2 regions of the Methylocaldum sp. GT1BB genome follow, and region 2 is predicted to be linked to the other one. Evidence: riboswitches for the same ligand, from Rfam matches in the RefSeq annotation. Region 2 holds a riboswitch; the other holds the start of a gene.
What was found. Region 2 has a riboswitch for cyclic di-GMP ahead of pepA (flocculation-associated PEP-CTERM protein PepA). Riboswitches for the same ligand answer to the same signal wherever they lie in the genome.
Positions count from the first base shown of each region.

Region 1 (14,734 bases), 1.3 Mb from region 2:
TTGGATCATCTCGCCGGAGGAGCGGCTTAGAGCATCCACGGTCCTATGGGGCGGCCGGCTGCCGCAGGTCGGAAATTCCTTTCGGACACAGCTCAGTCGGCAAAGGATTGCCGACCTACGATCGTGCCGCTGTGGCATCTACGGTTCTGTGCGGCGCCACAGCTGCCATAGGTCGGAAATTCCTTTCCGACACAGCTCAGTCGGCAAAGGGTTGCCGATCTACGACCGTGTCGCTCTAGGTCGCGAATCCCTTCGCGACATTAGGCCGCTCGGCCCGCGGCTTGATTTCCAAGGCGGTATCCGCGACCGGATCATCTCGCCGGCGGGGCGGTTTGATTCGGGCCATCGCGAGACGCGATGGCGACATCGCCAAACATCGTTTTTCCTCCATGCGTTCTTTCGGCATTCTTGCTCACACCTGTTCATTACGAGGAGAAAAACGATGTATCGCTGGAACCCGGAAGACTATGCCCGCCATTCGGCCGGTCAGGAAGCTTGGGCGCGCGAACTGTTGAGCGGCCTGAACCTGCGCCCGGACGACCGGGTGCTGGACATCGGCTGCGGCGACGGCCGAATCACGGCGGAACTGGCGCAGCGGGTGCCGTTCGGCGGCGTGGTCGGCGTCGATCTTTCGGAAGACATGATCGGCTATGCAGCAAGACGGTTTCCGGCGTCGGATTACCCTAACCTCGAGTTCCGGCAGGCGGATGCCCGGACGCTGCCTTTCGACGAGGAATTCACCGTGGTCTATTCCAATGCCGCTTTGCACTGGGTCCGGGATCATGAGCCGGTATTGGCCGGCATCGCCCGTGCGCTGAAGCCGGGCGGCCGCTGCCGGATGGAGATGGGCGGCCGGGGCTCTGCCGCCGCGCTGATCGCGGCGTTCGAGGCCGTGGCGGACGGTCCCGTGTGGCGGGAGAATTTCGAGAACTTCGAATCGACCTTCGGTTTCCACGATGCGGAGAGCTATCGCCGCTGGCTAGGGGAGGCGGGGCTCGACGCCGAGCGGGTCCGGCTGACCGACAAGGACATGGTGCATGCCGGCCGCCAAGCCTTCATCGGTTGGCTGCGCACCGCCTGGCATCCCTACACGTCGAGAGTCCCGGCGGAGCGGCGGGGGCTCTTCATCGACGCTGTCGCCGAGCGCTACCTGGCCGGAAATCCTCCCGACACCGCGGGACGGGTCCATGTCGCCATGGTGCGGCTCCAGGTGGAAGCGAAAAAATGAGCCGCTTTTGGCTGAAGGGCAAAGGTAGATGGAAATTAGAGCTGCGACTCTGAAGGATGCGCCGTTTATCAGCTCAGCGCACTTCTTCGCGAGCTTGAGCGTTTTCATCTCGCTCGTACGGCAAAACAGGCTTGGCGGAAGTCGTTGGCGCCTTCGGCTCGGGTGAATTGCTTCAAGCATTCGTAGGTCGGCAATCCTTTGCCGACGAACCCGTTAGCCCAACTTCACCGTCGGGAAGGGATTCCCGACCTACTCGCGAGTTCCCGTACAGTAGGTATGAAAATGCTCTTACCGGCAGGTTCATCGCGCATGAGCTGTCCGAAGAGGCGGCGGGCCGTTTGCTCGAATCGATGGATGAATGGGCAATCCGCAGCGGTCGACGTTTCAGGGGTGATTTGTATACCCATGAAGCTGGAGCTGGCGGCCAGACGCTTCGGAAGTGAGGAAACCCGTGGGCAGCCTACGATGTTTTCGGGTAAAGCCAGCCGGCCAGAATCCCATAAACGGCGAACTCGACCACGCCGAACAGAAACCATTGTGCCGCCAGGCTTCCCGGAATGGGGTACAGCAGGTATTGATTGAGATCCACCAAGAGTCCGGCGAGAACGGCGAAGGACAGGCCGTGAACCAGCCCTTCCTTGATGCCGCCGTTCCGTGCGCAGCGAATGTAGCTCAGGACGAAGAGCAATGCGATGCCGGCCGTGAGCAGCAGCGACAGCCACAAGCTCCTTTCCGCCTCCGGCCTGGCGATACCGGCCAACGCGGCATCGGCGTCGCGGAGAATCACCATGTGGACCAGACCGTTCCAGAGCAATGCGAATACGAAGATGGCGGCGGTCGCGAGAAGAAGACGTCTTGGGTTCAGGTTCATGTCTTGGTTCGGTTTGAGCATGATGGATTCGGGAGAAGGAAACGGCAGGCCGATTATACGTCGATGTTTTCCTCGACATAGGCGTAGAGGACCTGGTCGATAAGGACGCCGTCCTTGAAGGCGGCACGCCGCATTACCCCTTCCCGTTTGAACTCGGCTTTCTCCAGCACCCGCATGGAGGCCGGATTCCACGCAAACACGCGGGCTTCCAGGCGAATCAGGCCGAATCGCGACATAATTTCCGGCACGAGCGCGCGGGCCGCGGCCGTAGCAATCCCCCGTCCCCAATACGGCTCGCCGAGCCAATAGCCGAATTCGGCGGATTTGGCATAAATGCCCTCCCGCGGGTCGATGCCGATTCCGCCGATGGCGCGGCTGTCCACTTCGATGGCCCATGAGGTGCGGACGGGCATCCCGGCGACATGAGCTATCCACCAGTTCGCGTCTCTTTCCGTGTAGGGATGGGGGAATCGGTCGGTCAGATTCCGCCATATCTTGCGATTATTGGCGAGCGCCACGAGATCGGCCTTGTCGTGCTCCGACCAATCGCGGATCACGCCATGCTCGAATTCGGTCCGCATGGGTTTTCTCCTGGGTAAAAACCAACAATATCTATTCACTGCATAGGGGAGCGTCGGTGTTGGCTCTCAAACCGGCTTTACGTGCCCTGAACTCGATGGGTGTCGTCTATCGACGGATTCGCCTCGACCCGCACGATGCTTTTCACCGCCTCGCGCAGCCAGATGTGGCCGGGGTCCCGGTCGTGGCGGGCGTGCCAGAGCATCGAAACCGTGAAGGTCTCGATCTCGATCGGCGCGGGGCTCAGGGTGAGCTTGAACGCTTCTGCGCAGCGCCGCGCCATGGACGCCGGCAGGGTGGCGATGGCGTCGGCCTCCTTGAGGATGAAGGGCAGGGCGGAGAAGCGCGTGGTTGAAAGTAAAACCCGCCGTCGCAAATTTCGGCGCGCGAGCGCTTCGTCCACGACGCCTTCGAAGCCTCCGGAGAAGGACATCAGGAGATGGGGCAGGGCGAGATAGTCTTCCAGGCCGATGGGCGAGGGTATGCCCAGCCGCGCGCCGTCGAACAGGCACACATAGCCTTCCCGGTAAAGGTTCTCCTGGCGGTGCCAGCTCGCCACGTCCGTGAATCGCGAGACGCCGAGGTCTATTTCCTGGTTGTCCAGTAGTTTCGCTCCCTGTTCATGCCCCGCGAGACGGATCGCGACACGCACACCGGGCGCCTCGCGCTGGATGCGCTCGATCAGGCTCGGGGAGAGCGCCACCTCGATGCTATCCGGCATGCCGAGGCGGAAGCTGCGCTCGGCGGTGGCCGGATCGAAGCGCGGAGTCCCGTACATTTCCCGATGGATGATTTCGAGCGCCGGACCGAGCTGTTCCGCAAGTTCCAAGGCCCTGGCAGTCGGCTCCATGCCTTTCGCCGTTCTCAGGAAAAGCTCGTCCTTGAACATTTCCCGTAGTCTCATCAGCGCCGCGCTCACCGCAGGCTGGCCGAGATATAGGCGGCCGGCCGCCCGCGTCACGCTCCGTTCCTTCAGGAGAGCGCTGAATACCGGCAGCAGGTTCAGGTCCGCCTTTCTAAAATCGATTTCGTTGATGTTTTCAATCATAACAATCGATTTGAATAATAGAAAAACGATCCTCAGAATTCAAACCGCGGCGGAAAGCTCTAAGAGCTCTAAACAGTGCTTTTAGAGCGACCCGCAGTCTCTATCGTTCGGAGGTCACCATGTCTTATCGCAAAAAAGCCCTGATTACGGGCAGTTCCCGTGGCATCGGGAAGGGTATCGCTCTCAAACTCGCCGCTCAGGGCGCCGATGTCGCCATTCATTATTACCGCAACCGGGAGGCTGCCGACGACACCCTGGCCGAAGTGCGCCGGCGCGGCGCGGACGGATTCATCGTCCAGGCGGACATTTCGAACCCGGCCGAAATCGCCCGGATGTTCGATGAAGTCGGCGAGCGATTCGAGGGGCTCGACATATTTGTAGCCAACGCCCGGCCCGAAGCCGCCGAATTCTTCTATCCGCCCCTCGAAATCACTCCCGTACAGTGGGATTCGGCCTTCGATTCCCAGGTCAAAGCCTTTCTCGTCGCAGTGCGGCAGGCAGTGCAGCTCATGCGCGACGGCGGCCGAATCGTCGCCATAACCCACTCGCCCGGTGGCCGCACAGGGAGCCTGCAACCCTGGGTTGCCATGGGTTCGGCCAAGGCGGCGCTGGAGTCGCTCGTCCGCTACTTTGCCGTGGCTTTGGCCAAGCGAGGCATCACGGTGAATGCGGTCAGTCCCGGCTGGATCGAGGACAGCGTGCTGAACAGCCTGCCCGAACCGGCACAGGGCGCCATCCGGCGCTGGCATACCCGCGGCTGGACTCCCATGGGCCGGCTCGGCACGCCGGCCGACATCGGCAATGCCGTGGCCCTTCTCTGCTCGGAGGATGCCGGCTGGATTACCGGCCAGGTACTCTTCGCCGACGGCGGCGCGTCCCTGATGGACGCCGGACATCCGCCCGAGCTGCAGCTCGGCTGGTGACCATAGCCCTGCTATTCGTTTCTCCGGCGTGAGCCGAGCGAACTCGGTATGGCGGAGCGTCGCCGAGAAATCGTACGGGGAAACAATCTCGCGGGCTGCGGATGCGCTTCCGGCGAAACCGGTTGCGAGGATGCCGGATTTTCCTATCCGCCTTTGGGTGGGGAATTCCGGCGTTCTCGCCGTCAGGCCGGCCGTTCATAGTTCCAGGCGCACGCCGGCTACGGGATTCATGCCCCGCGCATCCGCTCCGGAGCCGGGTTCCCGGTAGTTCTTGTCCAGCCTGCTCTCCAGGTCCAACTGTGACGCCCGGTGCCGATTCGGCTACCGGCGGGCGCGCAGATTCAGGGTTGCCCGGCTGGCTCGGAAACAAACCGTGCGGTCCTTTATTGATCAGGCCCGTAAATACCCTCCTGGTATTTCGGGCCGCCGCCCAAGCCGGTACACGCCCGGCCTGGGCTCACGCGGCTTGTCGCCGCGCCGGGGCATCCCTGCCCCGGATTAACCCGACCTATATTTATAGGCCGGGTTAATAAACACCTATCTTCGGTGCTGAGAGCCGATCAATTCGTTGTACGCGCCCGGCCGCGAAAAACCGCGGCCAAACCGGTGGCCATCAGCCAGAACGCGGAAGGCAGCGGAACCGGGGAAACCGTCGTGGACGAGACACTGGCCGCCAACGCATTTCCGTCCGCGTCGCCGAGTGCGTTGACGGCCAGTCTCAATGGGCTGCTGCCGGCTTGCCGGAAATTAAAATTAACTACCGCCAGGGTAAAACTGTCGGCCTGCAGGGTATTCAAGTCCTCCGGCGAATCAAAGGACAGTTCGAACAGGTTCAGCACCCCGCTACCGCTTGACCCGACCGAAGTGACGTTTGCCCCGAAATCGAGAACATCCAGTTCGTCCCCTAGCACCGGATCGCCGAAACTGGTACCGACATATTCCAAATGGCTGCTATCGAAATTGAGATCCAGATCGTAGCTGCCTAGCGAGGGCGCTTCGCCGGCGCCTAGTCCGGATATCGTGATGCCGACCGCGACCGACCACCCGGTTCGGCCCACCGGCATGACCCCCAGTGTGATCGCGGACTCGGCGAGTCCCGATGCGGACAGCAACAGCGCAGCTATTAAAGGCTTACAGTAACGGTCGAGCATCTTGATAGTTTCCTGTTAACGAGTTCCTTGAGGGAAAGATTTCGGGAAACTCCGATCCGGTTCTTGGCCAAGTTCAGGACGAACGATCGCTCGTCGACGACGCGAACCATGGGCAGAAACCGGGTTTTCCGAGTTTCCGTCGATGGATAGGGCGAGGTATCCATGCCTCACTCGGCTGCGCACCGAGGACGGGTACACGACAAGGTCAGCTTGCGGGCATCGAGCGCGTCGATCGTACCGTTCTTGTCGATATCGCGGGGATCGTCCGGACCGGACGCGGATTGATTCCGCACGGCGAGGATCAGGTCGATATCCAGGCGATCGATATCCCCGTCGCCGTCCAGATCGCCGGCCAGCGGGGTCGTTTCGCACGAATCGGGAATATGATCGGCATCGGCGTCACCGGCCCGGCCTTGTTCGATATCCAGAACGTCCGACACGCCGTTTTCGTTGCAGTCCGGAAACACGTTCAGATAGTACACGTCCTGCTCGCCGTTGAAGGTTGCGGTATAGGCAACGCTTGCGCCGTCCCTCCTGGAAACCAGGGTCGAATAGTCCCCCATCTTTTGGGAAGCGTGCGGATAGCCGATCGTGGTATCGAAAGGCTGGCTGACCGGAACGTTTTTGCTCCACGTTGCGCCGCCGTCCCATGAATACGCGTAATACAACCGCGAGACGTTATAGCTGCCGCTATCGCGCGTGTCGTACCAAACGGCATCGATGCGCGAGTTCGGAGCTACCCCCATCATGCCGAACCATTGCCACGAATCTTTATTGGGTTCGTCGTCGTTGACCCTGATCGGCGCCGACCAGGTCTCGCCGCCGTCGCTGCTTCGGACGAATTTGATGTCCAGATTGTCTTCGCCGGGCGGATCCACCGTCGCCAGCACATAGACCTTGCCGCGCAACGGCCCGTTGGATCGGTCGACGTCGACTTGAACGTCGCCTATGGGACCGTACCGATTCGGATTGTTTCGAAAATTGAATAAAGGCGCGGGACCGCCGATATCCAGGATCTGCGTCGTAAAGGTGGGTGTCGAATCCGGATCTCGCGCGTCCAAGGACTTCGAGAAAATGTGCTGGTAGTGGTTTCGATTCTGGGTCTCTTCGTCCCATTCACTGGGTTCGAGCCGTCCGGCGATATACAACTCGCCTTCCGGCCCCACCGCCATGGTGCCGAAACTCGGGTTACCGGGAATCCCCACCGGTAGTTCGAAGCTCGCTCCGCCGTCGATGGAACGGGTGAAACAGTAGTCATCGCCGGTTTCGCGCCAGTTGACGTAGACATGGCCATCGCCGATTCCGCCGCTACGGTCTACCGCGAGCTGGCCTTTGTCGCCGCCTCGTCCGTGGGCGAATACCGGTTCTTGCCAACTGCGCCCGCCGTCGGTCGACTTGATGACTTGAATGTCTTCGATATAGATGCCTTGCTCGTCGAAACGCAGACTCTGAAAGTAAAAGTTCCCCTGAGCATCCACATCGATGACCGGATTGCTTCGGCCTTGTCCCGGCGTCAACGATCCCGGAAAGGTCCAGCTGGAACCGCCATCCTGGCTATGCGCCCAGCCGCCTTGGCGAAAGGAGGACTGCACGGAGTCGAACTGACGCCAGGCGATGACGATGTTGCCGGGGTCCAGCGGATTGATGGCCATGGTGGGCTCGTTGGCCGCATCGCCGGTAATGTTTTGACCGGCCGCGTCGACGTTGACCTGGATGCTGATGTAAGGACCAAAAGCGGAATGCGTCGCTGCGGCGTCGGCGCATGCGAACGCCAGTATCCATCCGGACCACACCGCGGCATGCCGTCCCGGATGTGGATTGCGTAAACCGGACCGTATCATGCGCGGTAACTCCGGGATCTGCCGAACAGGCCGAATCCGGCGAGACCCGATACGAACAGCCACACCGCGGCCGGAACCGGTACCACGGTGGTTTGAAAACTGAAATCGCCGACGATCGCGCCCACGGTGCCGCCAAAATGCTCCCATCCCGGCCCGACCCCGAGTTCGCCCGACAGGGTGAACGAATTCGGGTCGAGCCCCATCGCCACGTTGAACAAGTTGAAGGATTCCGATCGGAAAGAATAATGGTTATAGAGCGTCCAGCCCGATTGGCCGGTATCGGCATCGATGTTGGCCGCATCGAATTCCAACGTGTAGTCTCCGGAGACGATGCGGTTGCTCGGCGATCCGGTATCGATCCGGAAACGGCTGACGCCGCCAAGACCGATCGCGCCGGTGACGCTGCCCGCGAAATCGCCCGGATCGAACGTCAACGTGGTCGGCTTGGTTCTCCGGCCGACCGGGACGTCGACGGTAGCGCCGTTGACGGCGAATTCGAGACCCGTGGCCGGGATTTCGCCGACGCCCGGCACAATATGATCTTCCAAAATTTGCGCGTTGTTGCGCACCGCCGCGGCTTGTGCATCGAAAAATTCCTCCAGATATATGGAAGGCGCATCGGTCGCGTCCAAGGAGACGGCGGCGGCCAGCGCATCCCGGTCCAGGTTCATGATCAATGCGCCGCCGGAAACGGTGGCGGCGGTCGCCGTTGCCGGAAGGAATGCCAACCATGCGGCTAGAAATGTCAAACAGGGTGCAAGAGTTTTGCCGAATCGCGAGAGTCGGTGGCGTGTAGTCATGAGGATAAGTCCGTAACAGGTCGAAGGTGGGAGCGTTTATCCGGCCGATTGGCCGGATAAACGCGATAAACGGCCCCCGGGCGGCTCGGCAGCCCGGGTCGACGGCCTCTATTCGGCGATCAAGCGGATAAAGCCGCCTGGACCGACTTTCGGCGGGCGCCGGCCAGCAGGCTTAACAAGCCGCTGCCGAACAGCCAGACCGCTGCCGGCACCGGAACCACGGCAGGCGAAACCAGAGTGAAGGTAGCGGCTTTACCGGCGGAGTTCGAGCCGTCGCCGCCGAACAGGAAAGCGGTCATATTGGGTGACCACCAGAGTTCCCCGGTCATGAGCAATTCATCGCCATTGGTGGTAACGCTGATGTTGCGGGCATCGTAAGTGGACGTTCTGAAGCTCGTGTTGTTCCACAAGGTCCAGCCGCTGTTGACGCCGTCATTTCGATTCGCGTTGTATTCGAAGGTGTAATCTCCGGACGTCAATGTACCCGTGAAACTGCCACGGGTCATCACGACACCGTTCAACCCGATCTGGCCGTTGGCGATAAAGGCGGACGAGTCGACCAAAGCATCCTGACTGGCGTCCCAGGTCAACGTGGTGGGCTTGTTGGCGCGGCCGCCGGCGCCCGTTGGAATTCCGGTGCCGGTCAGATCGGCGGGATTGACGACGTATTCGAGCGTTGACGGCGCGGGGTAGGTGTTGGTGGGCACCGTTATGATATCCGCAATGGTCGAGTAAGTATCGGCCACCGCCTTGGGAAAGAAGTTCGCGACATAATATTCGGTTAACCCGCCAGGACCGATGGTTAGTCCTTCCAACAGGTTGTTCGGGTTGTCATAGGTAACGCTGAAAGTTCCCCCGTGCAACACACCGGCATCGGCCGAATTGGCCATGATCAGGGCAGCCGCTGCGAGAATGGTCTGTCGGATCTGCATTTTCTTGACCCCAAATTTTTGCATGGATTTTTTCCTGTGATTTGAAACATCGAGAGGTTGTGCGGCAGGCTCGAGAAATCCATAGCCCTTGAATAACTCTCACAGGAGAGGCGGCCCGGCCGTCTTGAATACCAAGACCCGCGGCTTTCCGAGTCCGCCTCGCGGCGGAGGTGGCGAAGGCGTCTCGTCCCTGAGACCGATATCATCCTGGGCCAACGGACAGGCATGCGCCCAACCGCCAGTCGTCGCTGATAAGAACCGCCGAAATGACAATGACAATAAGGCTCGAAAACTGGCGTTCTTATCGGGCAAGTCAAGCTGCTAAAGCAGATACCGTGCCAGTGAGCAGGGGTATTCCGAGACTAACAAGCTGTAATTTGAAAATACCGGGGAACGGTGGAAGCAAAGCGTAATTTACCTGGGAACACATGCCAATTTACAGGCATGTCACGGGAAAGAGGCAGCGAGTATCAGTGCATTAACAAATGTATCGTTAATGCGTAGGTATCCCGGCGCCCATGGCGGATATCAATGCGCGACAAACCGCATTATGTGGGGAGCAGGTTAAATGCCACAATTCAATGCGCATGACATCATCATAATCTGTTGTCTTATTTGACATTAATCGTCTGTCCTGTGAAATCCCGCAAGGCTTAAGGCATACAACGTAATTATTCGATGGCAATCGACAAATACACCAGGGATATTCGGGACAAACTGCGAGATTCATGCTTTTGCGGGAATATTTCCCGATATTTGTAATCCATGGACTACGTTCAGCGGACCATGGATTATTGGACTTCGTCTGGGCCGCCAAATCAGCATCATTTGCCGGCCGCACAAACGGTCGCTGCGTGCTTGAAGATACCTTGGTTTCTTCGGTTCTCGTGCCTATCCTTCAGGAAGCAGTCCTTCATCCGATCTCTTGTAGGCGATGTATGCCAAGCGTCGTTGAGCCAGAGGATGGCGGCCGTAATGGGGTGAGACGGTCACCTCGAAACCGGCGCCGGCGAGAAGACGTTCGATTTGGGCGCCGCCCAAAACGCCGATCCGGTGCCGCTCCTCGGAACGGCGGTAGCCGTGGCCGCCTTTCCTGAACACGGTAATGTCCCGAATCAACAGGTTTTCCTGCGGCTGTTCGGATATCTCCACCAACACCGCCCAATCCGGCCCTTTGCGCCAGGAGCGATAGTGCATGGGTTCGCCGTCCGAGCGGACAAGGATGTCGAATGCGAAAACGCCGCCTTTCGGCAGACAGGAAGCGATGTTCCGGAACAAGCGGTCAAGGCGCGCTTCCGACGGCGCTCCGTCGGCACAATAGTTCAGGGCTTCGCCCAGGGCCGTGACCGCGGCGCAAGGGCGGAAGTCCACATCGTACAGCGATGCGGTTTGAAACTGTGCTTCGGGCGCTGTACGCCGGGCCAGTTCGATCATCGGCGCGGAAACATCGACGCCCAAAACCGAATATCCGTGCTCCAGCAGTTTCCTCGCCCAGGTTCCGCTTCCGCAACCCAGATCGATTATCAGGCCGGAATCGAGACCCGCGGCGCGGAACAGCGCCAGCAACTCATCGCCGGCGCCATCCACCAGATCGGGGAAGCCGACGTGATGAACATAGGCGAGATCTTCCTCATAGAACGGCATCATCGTTTCGAAGCATTTTTTCGACTGGAATTCCGCCAACCCATGGGGCGGTCAAAGCCGGTCCATCCCGATGGGTTCGCCGTTATCGGCACGGGTTTTGGTCAATCGCCGTTCCGCGTCTGCTGCGGCGCTGTCCTTGCCCTGCTTTCGATACACCTCGGTCAGCGCCCAGAGCGCCCAGGCGTCATTCGGCGCTTCTCGGAGCGAAATATCGAGCTCCCGCTCCGCCCCCGCCAGATCGCCCTGGAGAAACCGCAGCGCGCCTACCGAACGGCGTATCGGGTAGTACCAGTAGGGCGGTTCCATATAGGGCAGCTTTTCCTGAAGCGCCGCCGCTCTTTCGAAGGCGGCGGCGGCGTTTCCGAGATCGCCTTCGGCCTGGGCGATGCGCGCCGAAAGCACGTCCTGGGCAATCCGAACAATGTCCGCCGCCGGGACGCCGGCTTCCGTCAATCCGGAAAAATCCGCCGTTTTGGCGATCCCGGTCAAGGCGTCGAGTTCGAGCCGCGCGTCCTGCGGCGCTCCCTTGGCCGCCGCCGCAACGCCACGGGTATAGCGCCACATGGCTTGTACGTACGGGAACTCCGAGCCCGGATCGGCCATTTTCAGGACCGTTTCGGGCGGACTGAACTGGGCGTGGGCGAAGTATGGCGCGGCCTTGACCGGTTGTACCCACGGCACCGCACGGACCGTCTCGTCGGACAGCACGCCGGCGAGTTTCTCCGCCGCCGCGAGAGCGGTTTTGCCGTCGCCCGCCATCTGCGCCGAAACCATCAGGAAATGAACGTTGTGCGGATAATAGCCTTGCGCGTAGATGCCCTTTGCGCCGGTCTCCTTCAAATAGGCCTCGTCGACTTCGATGGCGGCGCGATTGGCTTCGAGAGCGTCCCGATAGCGGCCCAGCCGGTAGTAAAGGTGTCCCGGCATGTGGACCAGATGTCCCGCGCCCGGCATCAGACCGGCGAGGCGTTTCGCATAAGCTTCCGCCCGTTCGGGCCGGTCGGAAGCCTCCATCATGTGGATGTAATAATGAACCGCGCCGGGATGGTCGGGGTTGTTCGCCAGCACCCGCTCCAGGACCTCTACGATTTCCGCCGTGCGCCCCTTGGGTTTGCGGCCTTGGTCAGCCCAGTAGTCCCAGGGCGCGAGATCCATCAGGCTTTCCGCGTACAACGCGGCGATCTCGTCATCCTCGGGGAAACGCTGGGCGAGTTTGCCCATCGCCGTGGCGTAGGCTTGGTCCAGGCGCTTCCGGTCGGTCTTCGGATTCTTGTCGTAGCGTTTCGCGAGCGCCTCGATCAAGGCTTGCTCCTTGGGGCTCGCGTGCTTGGCAAGGGCTTTCGCCCGCTCGATCGCGGCCCAGGCCGGGCCGACCGCGGAAGGCTCCATCGGCGCATTGATATTCGGTCCCAACACCAAGGCTTCGCCCCAGAAACACATGGCGCACTGGGGATCGAGTTTCTGCGCCATGCGGAAGGCCCGTTGCGCCTCCAGATGGTTGAAGGCATAGGCCAATCTCAAACCCTGATCGAAATATTGCTGGGCGCGGGTGTTGCTCGTGGTGATCTTGTAGCTCAGCGTGCCGAGGTTGTCCCACAGGGGCGGTTCGCTATCGACGTAGACAGCCTGGGCGGCAGCCGTGTCCTTGGGATAATGCCCCGCTTCGGTGTGAACATGGCCCGTCGTTTCGGCGGCAAGTGCCGGTTGCGTGCCGATCAGCAGCGAGGCCAGCAGGCCGATGCCGACGGTATCGGAAAATTTCATGATCCCCTCCTCGTTAAGCTTAGGCTTGAATGCGTTCCGTCGAACGGGAAACGCGATTATCGTAAAAACGACCGTTCATTGCTTAGGCGTAAAAACCAAACTCTCGGGTTCCGGGTTTGGTGATTTCCGCTCGCTTTTGTTTGCCGTTATACCGAAGCGGTCACATTGTGGCAGTGAAATTGTAACAACGGCTTGCGCGAAGAGGCCTCGCTGAGCCAGAATAACCTTTCGACACGCTCTGAATATTTACTCGTACCCGATCCGATCCATGAATCTCCGTCACTTCGCCATTCGTCGCATCGTCGCCCTCGTGGTGGTCGTCGTCGTGCAAGTGGTGATGTGCGCGCCGTCGTGGGTTGGAGATGAGTAAGTAAACGACCTGATTCAACAACCCCCGCCGGCGCAAGCCGACGGGGGTTTCTTTTTTGGGGCCTCCGCCGGACTCCGGCTCTACCAAGGAGAACCCCATGACGATACTATCCGGCGCCCAACTCACCGTTCGCCTCCTCGAGCGGCAGGGCGTGCGCGTCGTTGCCGGCATTCCGGGCGGCGCGAATCTGCCGATCTACGATGCCTTGTCGAAATCCGCGCAAATCCGCCACGTCCTCGCCCGGCACGAACAGGGCGCGGGCTTCATTGCCCAAGGCATGGCGAGGGTCACCGGCGTTCCCGCGGTGTGCATGGCCTCGTCCGGACCCGGAGCGACCAATCTGCTGACCGCTATCGCCGATGCCAAGCTCGACTCGATCCCGCTGGTGGCGATCACCGGCCAGGTGCCGCGCGGGATGATCGGCACCGACGCCTTTCAGGAGGTCGACACCTACGGCCTGACGATTCCGATCACCAAGCACAATTTTCTGGTGGACTCGGCGGCGGAACTGCTCGAGGTGATGCCGAACGCCTTCCGCATCGCGGCTTCGGGACGTCCGGGGCCGGTGTTGATCGATATTCCCAAAGACGTGCAGACGGAGTCGATCGACGTGAACGCATGGCCCGAACCCGGCGCGCCGGACCCGGCTCCGCCGGTCGATATCGCGCTCGTCCAGCGGGCGGCGGATCTGATCGAGGCGGCGGAGCGGCCGATTCTGTACCTCGGCGGGGGCATCATGCACGCGGGGGCGTCGGAAACGGCGTCGGCCCTGGCCGAAAAATCGTCGCTGCCGACCGTGATGACTTTGATGGCGTTGGGCGCATTGCCGGTGGACCATCCGCTGTCGCTGGGCATGCTCGGTATGCATGGGGCGCGCTGTACTAACCTGGCGCTGGACGAATGCGATCTGCTGATCGCCGTCGGTGCCCGTTTCGACGACCGGGCGACGGGCAAGGTCGCGGCGTTCTGTCCGCACGCGAAGGTCATTCACATCGACATCGATTCGGCCGAGCTGAACAAGATCAAGACGGCCCACGTCGGCATCCGGGGCGACGCGGCGGCCGTGTTGCAAGAATTGCTGCCGAGAGTGCGGGGGCAAGACCGGGACTCGTGGCTGGCCCGCGTCGCCGAATTGAAGCGGATGTTTCCCCTCGTCACGCCCGGCATAGCCGACCCGCGAACCCATTACGGCTTGATACGCGCCGTGGCCGAGAACCTCGACGACGAGGCGATTGTCACAACCGACGTCGGCCAGCACCAGATGTGGGTGGCACAAAGCTATCCTCTGCGCCGCCCGCGCCGCTGGCTGACCTCGGGCGGCCTGGGCACCATGGGCTTCGGCCTCCCGGCCGCGATCGGCGCGGCGCTCGCCGAGCCGGACGCGGCCGTGGTCTGTTTCTCCGGCGACGGCAGCATTCTGATGAACGTGCAGGAGCTGGCGACCGCCGCCGAGGAGGACGTCAACATCAAGGTGGTGCTGATGAACAACAACGCTCTCGGTTTGGTGCACCAGCAGCAGACGCTGTTTTATGGCAAGCGCATCTATGCGTCGCGGTTTCGTGCCGCGCCGGATTTCGTCCGGA
Region 1 is NZ_CP194902.1:484,131-498,864, reverse strand. It holds gene ACR2TX_RS03500 (LysR substrate-binding domain-containing protein) at 1-30, shown strand, start outside; gene ACR2TX_RS03495 (methyltransferase domain-containing protein) at 443-1,228, shown strand; gene ACR2TX_RS03490 (hypothetical protein) at 1,689-2,120, opposite strand; gene ACR2TX_RS03485 (GNAT family N-acetyltransferase) at 2,153-2,680, opposite strand; gene ACR2TX_RS03480 (LysR substrate-binding domain-containing protein) at 2,758-3,726, opposite strand; gene ACR2TX_RS03475 (SDR family oxidoreductase) at 3,846-4,649, shown strand; gene ACR2TX_RS03470 (hypothetical protein) at 5,210-5,800, opposite strand; gene ACR2TX_RS03465 (hypothetical protein) at 5,968-7,641, opposite strand; gene ACR2TX_RS03460 (VPLPA-CTERM sorting domain-containing protein) at 7,638-8,441, opposite strand; gene ACR2TX_RS03455 (hypothetical protein) at 8,561-9,397, opposite strand; cyclic di-GMP riboswitch class I at 9,480-9,558, opposite strand; gene ACR2TX_RS03450 (class I SAM-dependent methyltransferase) at 10,265-11,020, opposite strand; gene ACR2TX_RS03445 (hypothetical protein) at 11,069-12,781, opposite strand; gene ilvB (acetolactate synthase large subunit) at 13,249-14,734, shown strand, end outside.
Region 1: linked by a shared signal. The riboswitch ahead of ACR2TX_RS03455 (hypothetical protein) and the one ahead of pepA (flocculation-associated PEP-CTERM protein PepA) in region 2 are both predicted to bind cyclic di-GMP.

Region 2 (14,734 bases):
GATGCACTTCATGAACGGCGGCGGGAGATCGGCCCTGTCCCTCGCCATCGGAATGCTGACGCTGGTCGCAAGCCAAACGATATTACGGTTTCGCCTTCGGGTGAGGAAGCGTTTCATCAAGTTTTTACCTTAGGACGTTAAGGTTTTGGCACTGCGTGTAAACCAAAACGGACGTGGGCATGAAATCTCGATTTCCTAACCAAGCACAGACGCCGAGAAAGATCGGAACCTATTGGGCTGTCGTATTGATCGCCTGGCTGAGCATGCAACCGATCATGGGGGCTGCCGCACTCCCGGTGTCGCAATCCGCCAGCAAGTCGAAAGCCCCGCCCGATGTCCTCGCTCGGCTGGAGGCGGGAACGCCGCAGGATCTGATCGTGTTGTTCGACGATACCGCCATCGAGAAGGAAGCAGCCGATCTTCGCGCCCAAAAGGGGCTAGGCTACGACGACGCGTCTATCCTGGCCTTCAAATCGGGCCGTTACCGTACTCTGAAGCAACGGGCCTTGGCGGCGCCCGGCGCTGCGGAGCGCGAGTTGCTGCGGGATTATGAGCATCTGCCCATGGCATTCCTGCGGTTTCGGACGGCGGGGGCCTTGCGAGCATTGTTGTCGCGTCCCGAAGTCAAAGCGGTCTATCCCGACCTCGTACTCCGCCACAAGCTGAACGAGAGTCTGCCCCTGATCCATCAACCGATACCCATGGGCTCCGGTCGAAACGGTGCGAATACCACCGTCGCCGTGCTCGATACGGGCGTCGATTACACCCATTCCGCTTTCGGCTCCTGCACGGCACCGGGCGCTCCTTCAGGCTGCAAGGTGGTGGCGGCAGTGGATATCGCGGCCGACGACAATACCCGCGACGACAACGGCCACGGCAGCAACGTGGCGGGGATCGCGCTGGGCGTTGCGCCCGGAGCGAAAATTGCGGCCCTGGACGTATTTACCGGCTCAACCGCCTTCGGCAGCGACGTCATCGCTGGAATCGACTGGGCCATCGCGAACCGGTCGGCCTACAATATCGTCGCCATCAACATGAGCCTGGGCGCCGACACGAAGTTCACCAGTCCGTGCAGCCAGCTCTCCGGAGCGAACGGCAATCCGTTCCGGACGCCCATCGCCAATGCCCGGGGCGCCGGCATTCTCACCGTGGCGGCCGCCGGCAACGAGGCATACCTGGACGGGCTGCCCATGCCGGCGTGCACGCCCGAGGCGGTCTCGGTGGGCGCGGTGTACGACGCGAACCAGGGCCAAAAAGCCTGGTCCGTCTGCACCGACGCGACTACCGCAGCGGACAAGGTGGCCTGCTTCTCCAATACGGCGTCTTTTCTGACCTTGCTGGCGCCGGGCGCAATGATCAGTGCCGCCGGCTGGATCGCCGGCGGAACATCGCAGGCCACGCCTCATGCTGCGGGCGCGGTGGCCGTGCTGCGTGCGGCATTCCCTTCGGAGACGCTGGATCAGACCGTCGCCCGCCTGACCGGGAACGGCATCGCGGTCACCGACACCCGGCCTGCGGCTCCCATCACCAAGCCGCGCATAGACTTCACGGGCCTTTTTCCGGCCCCCGCCAACGACCGCTTCGCGAACCGCATCGCGTTGAGCGGTGCTTCGGGGCAAACCAACGGCTCGAACGATTTCGCGAGCAAGGAGGCCGGGGAGCCCAATCACGCCGGGAACGCCGGCGGAAAATCCGTCTGGTGGACATGGACCTCGCCCGGCTCGGGCCAACTGGCGCTGGATACCTCGGGCAGCGCCGTCGATACCCTGCTGGCCGTCTACACCGGAACGGCGGTCAACGGCTTGGCGGCAAAAGCTTCCAGCGACGACAGCGGCGGGCCTCAGAGCCAGGTCGGTTTGGCCGTGCAGCCCGGAACGACCTACCAGATCGCCATGGACGGCAAAAACGGCGCCTATGGCACCATCGTCCTCCACTGGAATTTCATCGAGAACGCCGCGGATCTCTCGGTCACCTTGTCGGACAATCCGGACCCCGTTCTTCAAGGAGGCGAACTGGTTTATTCCGCCACCGTGACCAACCAAGGCCCCGCTGTGGCGGCCGGAGCGAGCCTGACCGACGCACTTCCGGCCGGCGTGAGTTTCCTCTCGGCGTCTCCCGGCTGTTCCCACCTGGCAGGTACGGTCACCTGCAACCTCGGCGACCTCCCGTCCGGCGGTTCCGCCAACGCAACGATCAGCGTGCGGGCCGATGCCGCGGGTTCCATTCAGAATACTATCCAAGCCGCTTCCGCCACGCCGGACGGGAATCCGGCCAATGATGCGGCCTCGGCCGACACCACGGTGACTGCCGCCGCCGATCTTGCGGTCACCGTGAACGATAGTCCCGACCCGGTCGCTGTGGGTGCTCAGCTCGCTTATCAGATCACCGTCATCAACTCGGGTCCCGCGGATGCTCAAGGCGTCACGGTGACTGACGCGCTTCCCTCGGGTGCGGTTTTTCTATCCGCCTCGGCCAACTGTACGCACAGCACTGGGGTCGTAAGCTGCGATCTGGGTCCATTGACGAATGGCGGAGCCGGCACCGCTTTCATCAACGTTCAGCCCGTCGCCGCCGGCAGCCTGGTCAATTCCGTCAGCCTGAGCAGTCCGACAGCCGATCCGAATTCCGCAAACAACAGCGCCGGCGCGTCGACCACGGTCAATGACGCTTTCCCGCCTGAATCCGGCAACGACGGCGATATTCCCACGCTACCCCAATGGGGCATGGTGGTCATGGGCGCGATGCTCTGGCTTGGTCGCCTCGTGACGAAACGGATTATTCCATAAGGAATCTCTGATTAAGTCCTTCGACAGGCCTGTCCTGAACCAATCTCCGAACGGGCTTCCGTTTCGGAAACTGTCACGTGACCTTCAAACGGCGGTCACAAACGGCCGTTACCGTGTCTTCGCTCTACGGGACCGGCAGATTTTCCGTTGAAAGCCCCCGTGATCGATTTCTCCGAAACAAAATTCCAAAAGGACAACAACATGATGCGCAAGGTATTGACCGGCGCGGTGCTTGCGGCGCTGGGCCCTGCCGCGTACGCCGCGACGCCGGTTTTCATCAATGAAATCCACTACGACAACGCCGGGACGGACGCTGGCGAAGCCATCGAGATCGCGGGGCCGGCCGGCACCAATCTGAGCGGCTGGAAAATCGTCCGCTACAACGGCAACGGCGGCGGCACGTACGCCACGCCCGCCGCGACCACGTCCGAAACCCTTTCCGGGACGATTCCGGACCTGGGCGGTACCGGCTACGGCGTGATCACGATCGCTTACAACCAGGACGGATTGCAGAACGGCGCCCCGGACGGCATCGCCCTGGTGGATGCGTCCAATCAAATCGTTCAGTTTCTGAGTTACGAGGGCATGTTCACCGCCACCAACGGGCTTGCCAACGGCCTCACCAGCACCGATATCGGCGTCAGCGAAAGCAGTTCCACACCGGTCGGCGGATCCTTGCAGCTTACCGGAAACGGCATTTTCTACGAGGACTTCACTTGGGTAGCTTCTTCCGGTAACACCTTCGGTGCGCTCAATGCCGGGCAGTCTTTCGCTTCCGCTCCGCCCCCGCCATCCTCCGTCAGCCTGATCAGTACGGTGCAGGGCACCGGCCTGTCCAGTCCCGTCGTAGGTGCGGCCGTGACGGTGGAGGCCGTTGTTGTGGGCGACTTCCAGGGCGCGACCGAGTTGAGCGGCTTCTTCGTTCAGGAGGAGCCGGCGGATTACGATGCCGATCCCGCTTCGTCCGAAGGCTTGTTCGTCAACTCCACTATCGCCGTCGATCCGGGCGATTGGGTGCGGGTGACCGGAACCGTGACCGAAACCAACGGCCTGACGACGCTGAACGCCTCCTCGGTAACCGTACTCGCCAGCGGAAACCCGCTGCCGGCGGCGACGCCCGTAACCCTGCCCTTCGACGGATCGGCCACCGATCGGGAGCGCTACGAAGGCATGCTGATCAACTTGCCCCAGAGCTTGACCGTCACCGAAAACTTCCAGCTGGGCCGCTTCGGCCAGATCGTGGTGTCCTCGGACGGTCGCCTTCGGAATCCGACGCACGTCGCTTTGCCTGGCGCGGCGGCGAATGCGGTGGCGGCGGCCAACGACCTGAATCGGTTGTTCGTGGATGACGGCTCCAACGTCCAGAATCCCGACCCGGTGATTTTCCCGGCTCCCGGCTTGAGCGCCGGCAACACGCTACGGAGCGGCGACACGCTGACCGGCGCGACCGGGGTGATGAGCTACGCCTTCGGTGCTTTCCGCCTGCTGCCCACGGCGGACCCCCTGTTCGTGGCGGACAATCCGCGCCCCGCGGTTCCGCCCGCGTTGCCCGGCATCGGATCGCTCCGCATTGCCAGTTTCAACGTGCTGAACTACTTCAACGGCGACGGCTTCGGCGGCGGATTCCCGACGGCCCGCGGCGCCGAGAACCCGGCCGAGTTCACCCGCCAGAAAGACAAGATCGTCCCCGCCATCCACGGCCTGAACGCCGACGTGATCGGCCTCATGGAAATCGAGAACGACGACGATGCTTATCCGGCGATCCGGGATCTGGTGGACAGCCTCAACGTCTATGCCGGGTCCGCTCAGTACGCCTTCATCGACACCGGCATCGTCGGCACCGACGAGATCCGCGTGGCGCTGATCTACAAGCCGGCGAAAGTGAGCCCGGTCGGGTCGTTCGCGATCCTGGACTCCTCGGTCGATCCCGATTTCATCGACACCAAGAATCGGCCCGCGCTGGCCCAGACCTTCCTGGACAAGCTGTCCAACAAGAAGCTGACGGTGGTCGTGAATCACTTGAAGTCCAAAGGCTCGGCTTGCACCGACGTGGGAGACCCGGACGTGGGCGACGAGCAGGGAAACTGCAACCTGACCCGGACCAGGGCTGCCCAGGCCCTGGCCGACTGGCTGGCGGCGGATCCCACCGGGAGCGGCAACACCGATGTCCTGGTCATCGGCGATCTGAATGCCTACGCCAAGGAAGATCCCATCCGGACCCTGGAACAGAACGGCTTTACCAATCAGGTCGCGGCTTTCCTTGGCGAGGACGCATATTCCTACGTATTCGACGGCGAAGCAGGCTATCTGGATCATGCCCTGTCCAGTTTGACGCTCACTTATCAGGTCAAGGGCGTCGCGGAATGGCACATCAACGCGGACGAGCCGATCGCGCTCGACTACAACACCGACTTCAAGACGCCGGATCAGGTCACCAGCTTCTACAGTGCCGATCCGTATCGTTCGTCGGACCACGATCCGGTCGTGGTGGAAGTGCTGGTGCCGGGCGATCTCGACAAGGACGGCGACGTCGACGTAGCGGACCAGAACCGCTTCCGCTCCGCCTTGGGCAAGTGTTCGGGCCAATCCGGCTACTTGGCGGAGGCTAACTACGACGGCGTCGGCTGCGTGACCTATGCCGACTACCAGCGCTGGTATGGCCACTATGCTGCCTATCGTGTCAAGGCAGGACTTTAAACAGCGATCGGCCGCCTCGTTGCAACGAGGCGGCCCTTTCCCCTAACTGGAGATAAACGATGTTGACTTTTAAAGCCCGCCTCGCAATTGCCATTCTGGGGCTATTGCCCGTGGCCCCTTCCCACTCGGCCGTGGTGTCGCTCAATTTTGTCGGGAATGCCCCCGTGCTGGTTGGCGACAGCTTCAGTATCGATTTAACGTTGACTCAGGCCTTCGATGGGTTGGACGCTTCCGATGAATTGCTGGCGTTCGGATTCGACACGGTGCTGAACGGTACCGCCGCTCAGTTCACGGGCGTCACGTATTCGCCGTCCTTCAGCGATGACAGCGGCCTGCTCGGACTGGATTTGGCGGGATCGGCCTTCCCCGGCATCCCCAATCTTCCGGCGCATCAGACACTGACTCTGGCGACGCTCAATTTCCAGGCGTTGTACGCCGGAAATATTGATTTGGGCGTGTTGGGCAATCCGTCCGAACCCAATCAAGGATTGTTCTTCAGCCTCTCGGGGCCGCTCGCCGCCAATGCCGGTCTGTCCTTGAGCATTCAGTCCAGCGCGGTTCCCGTACCGGCCGCCTTTTGGCTGTTCGCCAGCGGGATCTCGGGGCTGGTGGTGCGGAGTGCATGCCGAAAAAGTTGTACGATCGGCGCACTCAGTCTACGAAGATAGCCGTTGGGCCAACGGGTTTGTCGGCAAAGGATTGCCGACCTACGAAGGCTTGAATCCATTCACCCGAGCCGAAGGCGCCAACGACTTCCGCCAAGCCTGTTTTGTCGTACGAGCGAGATGAAAACGCTCTAAGTCTACGAAGATAGGCTTTGATCCCAGCCGTTGCCAAAGCTAACCCGTCCCAATTCGCTCGGCTCTTCGTGTGGACGCGGGCCGGTGTACGGCTGGCGGAAACGTGATCAGGCTCCGAACCAAGGCCTTCCCGGCGGTTTTTCTCTTCGCCAAGCCCAAACGCGGCTTGGGCTTGGCTTACGAGCACCTCGAAGTTTTTCGAGGTGCCTGACCAACGGATGCAGGCGGCCGGGGACCAAGCGGGACCTGATCCGCCGATTCGACCTGGCGTATCGGCAGAGTGCCTTCGGTCTATCGCCATCCGCTGCCGCCGCGCCGCTTCCAGCACGAATGGTTTCCCCTCGCTGGCTCATCTCATCACCTGCGCACGAAGCTCGGCCTTGAACGGCTGTCTCGGTAATTTCGCCATCTCGTTCCACCACCAATCACCGGATTTACGCGATTGATGGTGTCCACTTTTTTGAGCCTGGCTCACTGGCTCATGGAGAAGGAGACTGGACAGAATCCACCTAATCGGTCTCCGACGAGTCATTTGTCATAAATTGATTACATAGATTTAACCAATCATTAACTGACGTGTAACAGTCTCGGCTTAATTTGACCGGGTATTTCGAAAAAATGAGCAAGGAGGCTTAGGTCGGTTACCGGTCACGTCAAGCTGTAGGACCAGCTGAACGTGTTTGCCGAAGAGCCACACCCGCCGTGAGGCGGGGCCGGAAAGCCACGGGTCTCGCGTTTGTCGAGATCGCCGGGCCGCCTCCCGAGTGATGGGGAGGACCGTGGCACCGCTCACCACCTGTGGGCAGAATCACGGACATCACTGTGAGTTCAACGTCAACACAGTGAAAAGGTAATTCGGATGAAACCAAGTAAGATCATTTCGGCGCTCGCTTTGACGGGCGTCGGATTCTCAAGTACTGCCGGTGCGGCAACCTTGCCGAACTGGGTGGGTACCGCGGACTACACCGTCGTGGGCGGTTCGGCCGGCGAAGCGGTCGGTCCCTTCGATACTTACGACTTCGCGGCGGGCGACGGCGGTCTGGCATTGCTCGTACCGGACACGATCACCAATCCCTCCCAAATTACGGTGGGAGACATCTATTCAGGCGTGTACCAGTCTTACGTCACCAACCATCAGTTGGGCACCTCCACGGTGAGCAACCCCAAACTGAACGTCTCTTACGAGTTGACCACCCAGTCGGCTTTCCAAACACAAGTCACGAACGCGCAGAATCTGGGCAACGGGCTGTGGACCATCAACTTCCAGGTGTTGAGTGGCTCGCTGGACCTGTTTTTCGACAGCGCCGTCAATCGCGATGTAACCGGTGATGCGGGCATCACGGACGGCACCAATATTCTTAAGGGATCGGTGACGGGCGGAACCGGGGTCGTCACGGTAAGCACCCAGTTTCCTTCCGGTCTTGGCGTAACCTCGAGCGAATTTACCTTCGTCGGAAACACCAGTTTCTATGATTCGGCGGTATACGATCCCGATACCATCGGCGGCGGCCAGTCGTTGTTCTCCCTGTTCGTCAGAAACCCCACCGCACCTCCCGCCATCTCTTCCGTCGGCGGCATACCGGTTACATCGACGAGCATTCTCTACCAGGCGGATGGATCGCTCACGCTGACGGCGGTACCGGTTCCAGCGGCCTTCTGGCTGCTCGCTAGTGCCTTGGCCGGCATGAGCGTCATCTCTCGCCGTTCCAGCAAATTGGCTGCGTGAGCCTCGCATGGCAAGCCCATTTGGTGAATGGGCGAGGATTCGGTGCAAATCTGCTTCGCTGACTGCGGAAGCAGACGGCGCGGCCGAACGTCACAACCGGGCCGGCGCTTATCCCGGTCCGGTTCCTCGAGCCGAACGTCACAACCGGGCCGGCGCTTATCCCGGTCCGGTTCCTCGAGCCGACCGCCAGCCGGAACGGCCGAGGCCAGTGCTGCAATTATCATCCTCATGACGCAGCGTCGCTATCGGCTTCAAGGACGGCCGAGTGAGTAAAGTCCGCGACAACTCTTGAGGAACTTCACCCTCGGGCTCGAACACCGCGCGCGAGCCAGTTCGGCGCCGGCGAGCCCCCTCCGGCGCAGGGCTTCCAACAAGAGCTAGCCGACACCCGTTGTTTGTCCTCGGTGGCGGCAAAGTGGGTTTGTGCTGCTTGGCGCCAGGGAGCCGCGAGATCATCGGCGGTGTCGAAGTCCGGGATGAGCCGATCCGGCGGCGCGCCACGTGCGCGAACAGTTCACGTTGTCCGGTACCATGGGTCACGGCGGAATCTCCTCAAAAATTCGATGTCAGCAGTTGAATTTTAAGGGCTTTTCGATTCCGCCCACCCTCCTTTCATGAACTATGCAGGCTTGGGACCTCACGCAACAAAACCCCGCCGGAGGCTTCGATTTCTCGCTCCCGCTCGCTCGGTGATCGGGTTTACAGCGCCCCTTACAATCCCTTGCAGTTGGCGTAATAGGTCACCGTCGCGGCCCAGTCGGCGAAGACGCCACGAATACCCACATCCTTCGCCAGCACGTCGAGCACTTTCATTACGTCGCCCTCGCGTTTGATGGCGGAATCGATGGTCTGAAAATAGAACCCATTATTACCGTCGGCGAGAATTCCGGAGCGCTCCAGTGTCCAGGTGATGATATCCAGGTCCGCGGCCTTGGCGTTCCTGGCGTATTCCGAAGGCACGATGTTGCCGCCGGCGTCCAGGTCCAACAAAGCAAACGTCGGCGGCGCCACGATATTGATGCCCATGGTCTTATAGCTTGCCAAGGTGGCAGCATCGGGCAGATCGGCGACCGTTTCGGCATCGTCCAGATACACGGCCTGCTTGCCGAAGGCGGGTTCGTAGCGGACCCAATAGAGCACGTCGTCGATGCTGAAAGACTGAGGGAAGACCTTTTTCGGGGAAACGCGCGCTTCCTTATACTCGTCGATCATTTTCTGGGCGAAATCCTCCTGGGAAAAGCCGTCGAAAGGCATGGCCACGCTAGGGCTCTTCAGTTCGGGAGTCATCTTCACGCCCAGTTTCTTGAAAAGCTCGATGCTTTCCCTATGCGTAAGCAGGGTGCCGCTGGTCGGGCCGGCGTAGAGATCCGTGCGGAAATTCGCCGTGCCGCCGAGATATTCGTCCACGGTTCTAGCGCGGGGGTTTGACGCATCCATCTTGCCGCGAAGGGTTTTGAACTCGGCCAGGGTGATGTCGCTGGTGCGGCATTCCGCCGTGGCGCGCGTGAGGAGATTGCCGCTGGCATCGAAGGTGGCCGGCGAGAACGGCTTCGTGCACTTGGCGGCCAGCTCGGGGATGGCAAGGATATTCGTAGTCGTGTGAAGATCGTTCTGCGCATGACGACACACCAATTCCTTATCCTTGGTGAAGGTCACGTCGCATTCCAGAATGCCGGCGCCCATGCGGGCCGCGGCTTCGTAGGATTCCTTGGTGTGTTCGGGAAATTGCAGAGCGGCGCCGCGGTGACCGATCGAGAAATCGGTCTTTTTGAAGGGACCTTTCGCACATCTCCGAAGCTCGTTTTTGAGTTCGCCGTCTTCCATATCGTTAACCAGGAAAAACGGCCGAGGCCCCAACTGCACGCTTTGGCTATTATCGGACGCCGACGCGGTGGCGAAGAGACCGGGAAATACTGCCGTCATTGCCGCACAGGCAATCATGATCAATCGTGGACGCATCTATCACTCCTGTTGTTCTGGTTTAGTGAAGGTGGGTTGAGCCCATTCGGCCCAGTACAGACCGTACACGCCATTTGTGCCATCAATGTGACTGAACGGTTTAGGTCTCGTGACAGTTGAGCGGGTTTTCGGAGTTTCCGAGAGCGCTACAGCGGCCCTGATCATGCCGACGCCTTCCGGCGCTGGCGTGCGGATACGCGGCTCCCGAGGAGCGTTCGTTAGGTGAAGTTTGGCGGGTTGCCCAAGCGGGTTTAGTCAAGGTGGGCCGGATTGCGCTCTCTCCGTTCAGCCCATACGAGCCGCGGCAGCCGATGCGGAATCCGGACGGAAGCCATCATCCGATCAGGAGCTTCTGAACGACAGGCGCTTATTTCTTTTTCACTTTGGACAGCATGCCGACGATTCGGCTCTCGAAGACGATACGATCCTCGATCAATCCCTGCACGTCGTAATAGAAGATATTGCGGGCTTGATCGACGTTTTCGCACAGTATGAGCAATTGGTCGCCGGGGGCGGCGGAGCTTCGGAAGCGTGCGTTCTCGATACGCAGAAACAGCCCAACGGCAGGTTCCGCCAACCGCCGATTGGACAAGTACAAGGCCAGTTGCGCGCCGGCTTCGAGCATGAGCGCGCCGGGCATAATGGGATGCCCGGGGAAGTGGCCGGCCACCCAAAACTCGTCTTCCCTGACTTTTTTGACCGCAAGGCCGCGACGGAAGGCGTCGTCGACCCAGGCGATGTAGTCCAGCAACAGCATTTCGCCGCGGTGGGGAATTACTTGGCTGATCATGTCACGTCCCACTTTGGGCAAGGCGACGTCAATCTCCGCGGTAGGAAATAACGTGTGCTGCGTCCGCATCGGCTCATGGATTGCCGAGTCCAATCCCGAGTCGAGCAATTCCCGGATGCGGCTGATGAAATGACGGGTATGGATCGGAGAGTTCCGGAGAGAAAGAATCTTATCTAGCATGACACCGCCTGCTTTTGAGACCATTGATCAACGAAGTACCGATTGAAGTGACCGGCGCACGGAACGCTCCAAAGGCCTAGCCAGGCCGACGCGCAACAGCATTAGCGGCACCGCCCCTGAAGGAAGACCGAGGGATTTCGCCAAACCGGACGACCCTACGGGCGATTCGGTGGGGTACGCCAAAGGATGAACTGCAAGTCCCTGCGCAACGGCCGCCAGGTAAATCCGCTCTATCAGCCGTCCGCCCTGAAACCAGGCGTCCGGCGTATCCCGCTCGCTCCAGACCACGCTCCAAAGCGGCGTGGCTTCGGCGAGCCGCTTCACTACATCGATCTCGCCTTGGCGGAACTCGGACGACACCAAATCCTCGGGGGTGGACAGGAACTCCACCCACTCCTTCACGAACCACGGGGCATCGCTGGTGAAGATGGAAATCCCGTCGCGGCTCGCTTCCCATTCCCGTCTGGAACGGCGGAACCACGACATTGAATCTCGGTACGCCGCATCGTTCGCCACGAACTCGGCCACGGCATCGGCGGCGATCCGAACGATGGCTTCCCGTTCGTGAGCGGCACCGTACCAAGCGAGGTGGGTGCCGGGAAGTTCGCCATACTCATTGAGGCTTTCCGTGAACTCGTTCCGGGAAATCGGCAATGGCTCGAACTCGGAGCGGGTGGTTTGGCGGCGGAATATGGCCGGAAACCAGGGATGGGTATTTGAGTCAGAGCGCCGCGCCAGTTCGAGCGACGCGCAGCGGCCCCCGTTTTGCAGAAACGCATCGGCCTCCGCATCGGACACGGTCGCCGCATAACCGAGTTGAGCCGCCGCGACGACCATGTTCTCCGTGGCACAGCCCAAGCCCATCAACATGAGCCGGCGGCGGGGATCGGCCTGGCCGAGATGGCGCGCCAGATCGGCGTAGAGAACAATCCGATTGCCCAGCAGGTTGAAGGCCCAGGGTTGGGTGTTGTGGGCATTCGCGGCCAACGTGCCGCACAGCGCCACGTATTCCAAATCGGTCAGATCTCCCTTTGCGGTTTGCTCCCATGCGACGTACGGCGAGGCGCTTGCAACCGCTGGGGCTGCCCTGAACATTGCGGGAAACGTGGCTGCTCCGACCGCGAGAGCGCCGGTCTGGCGGAGAAATCGCCGACGGCTCTGCAATATCGGATCGGGGCGGATCATGCTTCGTTTCCTTTTCATCGGCCTTACCGAACTCTTTCTTTCATGAATTGTAGTCTGGCGCCGGCCACCACACTCCGGTGAATATGTGAGTGTCGTTCCAACCCAAACGGCCGACCAGTCGCACTTCGTTCAGCGCGGAGCCATAAGTCGGATCGACCACGAAAACGCCGCTCGAGAAGTCCATACGCACCGCCAGATCGTTAAAACGGGCCAAGGAACCGGCGGCCGTATACAGGCACTTGATGGCGCTTTCCTTGGCCGAAAACAGGACATAGGCGGCCAACTCGCGACAACCGTCCGGCAGCGAGTCCAACCAGGCGCGCTCTTCCGGCAAGGCGACGGAATCGATGGCACGCCAGGGGAACGGGTTTTGCCGGCATTCCACATCGACCCCTACGCCGCGAGCGAACCGAAGCCGAGTGGCCACGACCGCTACCATGCCTTCCGTATGGCTGATGCTGCCGACGATATCCCGTCCCCAGATCGGCGCACCGGATTCGTCCCGAAGAATCGGCGCCGGCTCGACCCCGAGATGTCGAACCGCCTTCCGCGCCAGAACGCGCCCGGTGGCGAATTCCTTCCGGCGTTTCGCTATGGCCCCATCGACCAGCATCCGTTCTTCTTCGAACAATTCGGACGGGTCCGAGAGCTGTTCGGTCCAGGCGACGACGAATAACTCTCCGGGGAACAAACCCTCAGGTCGTCGTATCGGTTCAACGGGTATCGATGGCATAGTCGCTCGCGAAACTCCTGAGCCAGCGCCACAACCAGCTCACGGCCTGGCTGAACACGAGCATCCCGAACAGGGCCATGGACGGCGTAAAAAGGTGCTGGCCGCCCCCATGCTGCATGATCCATGCCGACAACCACGGGCCTCCGGCCGATCCGACGGCGAAGGCCGCGGTAAACAAAGCGGTGCCGCCGGGCAAATCGGCGCGGGGCAGGATCCTGGCCAGAAGCGCCAGGGCCAGAGCGAACACTGGCCCCAATGTCAGTCCGGTCGCGAAGGCCGCGCCTCCGGCGACGTATTCGGCGCTGATCGGTTGGCCCTCCTGCCCCAGGCGTACCCAGACATCGCCGATGAGGGCGCTAACCGAGTCGACCCGCATCAGCACCGCCAAAGCGACGATGCCTCCCATGCCGCAAGCGAACAGTACACGGCGATAACCCAGCCGATCCCCCAGGTGGCTGACCGGCAAAGTGCCCAGCAATCCCCCCAGCACGAAAGCCGCCAGGTGATGGGCGGTAGCCATGGCGGTGAAACCCTGGCGCACGAGAACGGCAGGATAGAGGGTCAGCAGCGTGGCTTCCGCAAAACCATAGGCCAATACGGCCTGCACCGGAATTCCCGCCCGCAGCAGAAGTCGGCCGCTAGCGCGTTCCGGTTCGGCGCGCGCTCCGGGCAAGCCGATAGCCACCAGAACCGCAGCTTGAACCAGGAGCACGGTGGCGACAGTAAAAGGCAGATGATGGGCCAGCCCGTATAGGTACGAACCCACGACCGGCCCGACCGCCAGCCCTATCCCGAAGCATAGACCGTAAACGCCGTTGGCAACGGCGCGGCGCTCATCGCCGGCAAAGCAGGACAAGGCGGTTTGAGTGCCGATCATCGCGCAGGCCATGCCCAAGCCCATCAAGCCCCTTAAGGCGAACCACAATCCGATGTCCGATTGCCAAGGGAACGAAACGGCCGCAGTCGCGTATGCCAGCAGGCCCACGGCCACGACGCGGCGCAGACCGATCCGCCGCAGCGCCCGACCCGCGAAAGGCGCAGCCAGCGCAACGCAGAGAAACAACAGCGATGCGTTGGCGCCTATCAGCACGCCGTCGACGTGGCGCTCTTCCATGAAGATGGCAACGATGGGGTTGAGGATTCCAAGCGATATCCCCAACAGCCCGCCCAACGCATACAGCGTACCCAGAGCGACGCCCGCCAGCGGATGCTCGGGCGTCGGGGGGCAGGATTTAGCCCCCATTTCTCACCTCCGTCCAATCGCAATGAGTATGACGTAGGATGTGCTGAACGAAGTGACAAATCGGCAGGGCGAGGCGCAACGCGACGAGCGGGCAGGCCAGGGACGGGCTGCCCCGGACTCGCGAGCGAAGCGGGACAGCGTAGCGTGGCGAGGCCGAGTTGCACGGCGAAGCCGCCCGAAGGGTGCCGGACCGGGACGGTCCGGCATGAACCGCATCGTTCGCGATTGATGCCTGTCCTGAGCCTAGTCGAAGGGCGCTTCGTGCCTCAGCGCATCCTACAAGCTCCGCCTCGCCCTTCGCGCCGGCTCGACGTCGTATCGTAGGTCGGCAATCCTTTCCCGACACACGCTCGTCGGCAAAGGATTGCCGACCTACCACGACACCGTCGCTCGGTCCGTGCGGCGCGCCCCACCGGCGTCTGGGCGCCCTCGCGACGAAGGGGGATAAGAAATGCGGGCTAGGCATGCCGACGCTCCGTGGTCAGGTTGTCCGGTTTCCGGGCTCCCGATATCGTCTCCAGGGCGGCCATTTTTTCCGAGCCGAACCAGTACATGTCTTGACGGCCGTAGACGCACAGGTGCTGGCCGGTTATCCAGTCGGCCTCCGACGACGCCAGGAAGGCCACCGCGTCCGC
Region 2 is NZ_CP194902.1:4,489,828-4,504,561, forward strand. It holds gene ACR2TX_RS21385 (hypothetical protein) at 1-133, shown strand, start outside; gene ACR2TX_RS21390 (S8 family serine peptidase) at 180-2,786, shown strand; gene ACR2TX_RS21395 (ExeM/NucH family extracellular endonuclease) at 2,988-5,483, shown strand; gene ACR2TX_RS21400 (hypothetical protein) at 5,543-6,151, shown strand; cyclic di-GMP riboswitch class I at 6,964-7,044, shown strand; gene pepA (flocculation-associated PEP-CTERM protein PepA) at 7,143-8,009, shown strand; gene ACR2TX_RS21410 (glycerophosphodiester phosphodiesterase family protein) at 8,721-9,968, opposite strand; gene ACR2TX_RS21415 (3-hydroxyacyl-ACP dehydratase FabZ family protein) at 10,336-10,938, opposite strand; gene ACR2TX_RS21420 (Acg family FMN-binding oxidoreductase) at 10,966-12,123, opposite strand; gene ACR2TX_RS21425 (4'-phosphopantetheinyl transferase family protein) at 12,164-12,856, opposite strand; gene ACR2TX_RS21430 (MFS transporter) at 12,837-14,099, opposite strand; gene ACR2TX_RS21435 (amino acid adenylation domain-containing protein) at 14,558-14,734, opposite strand, start outside.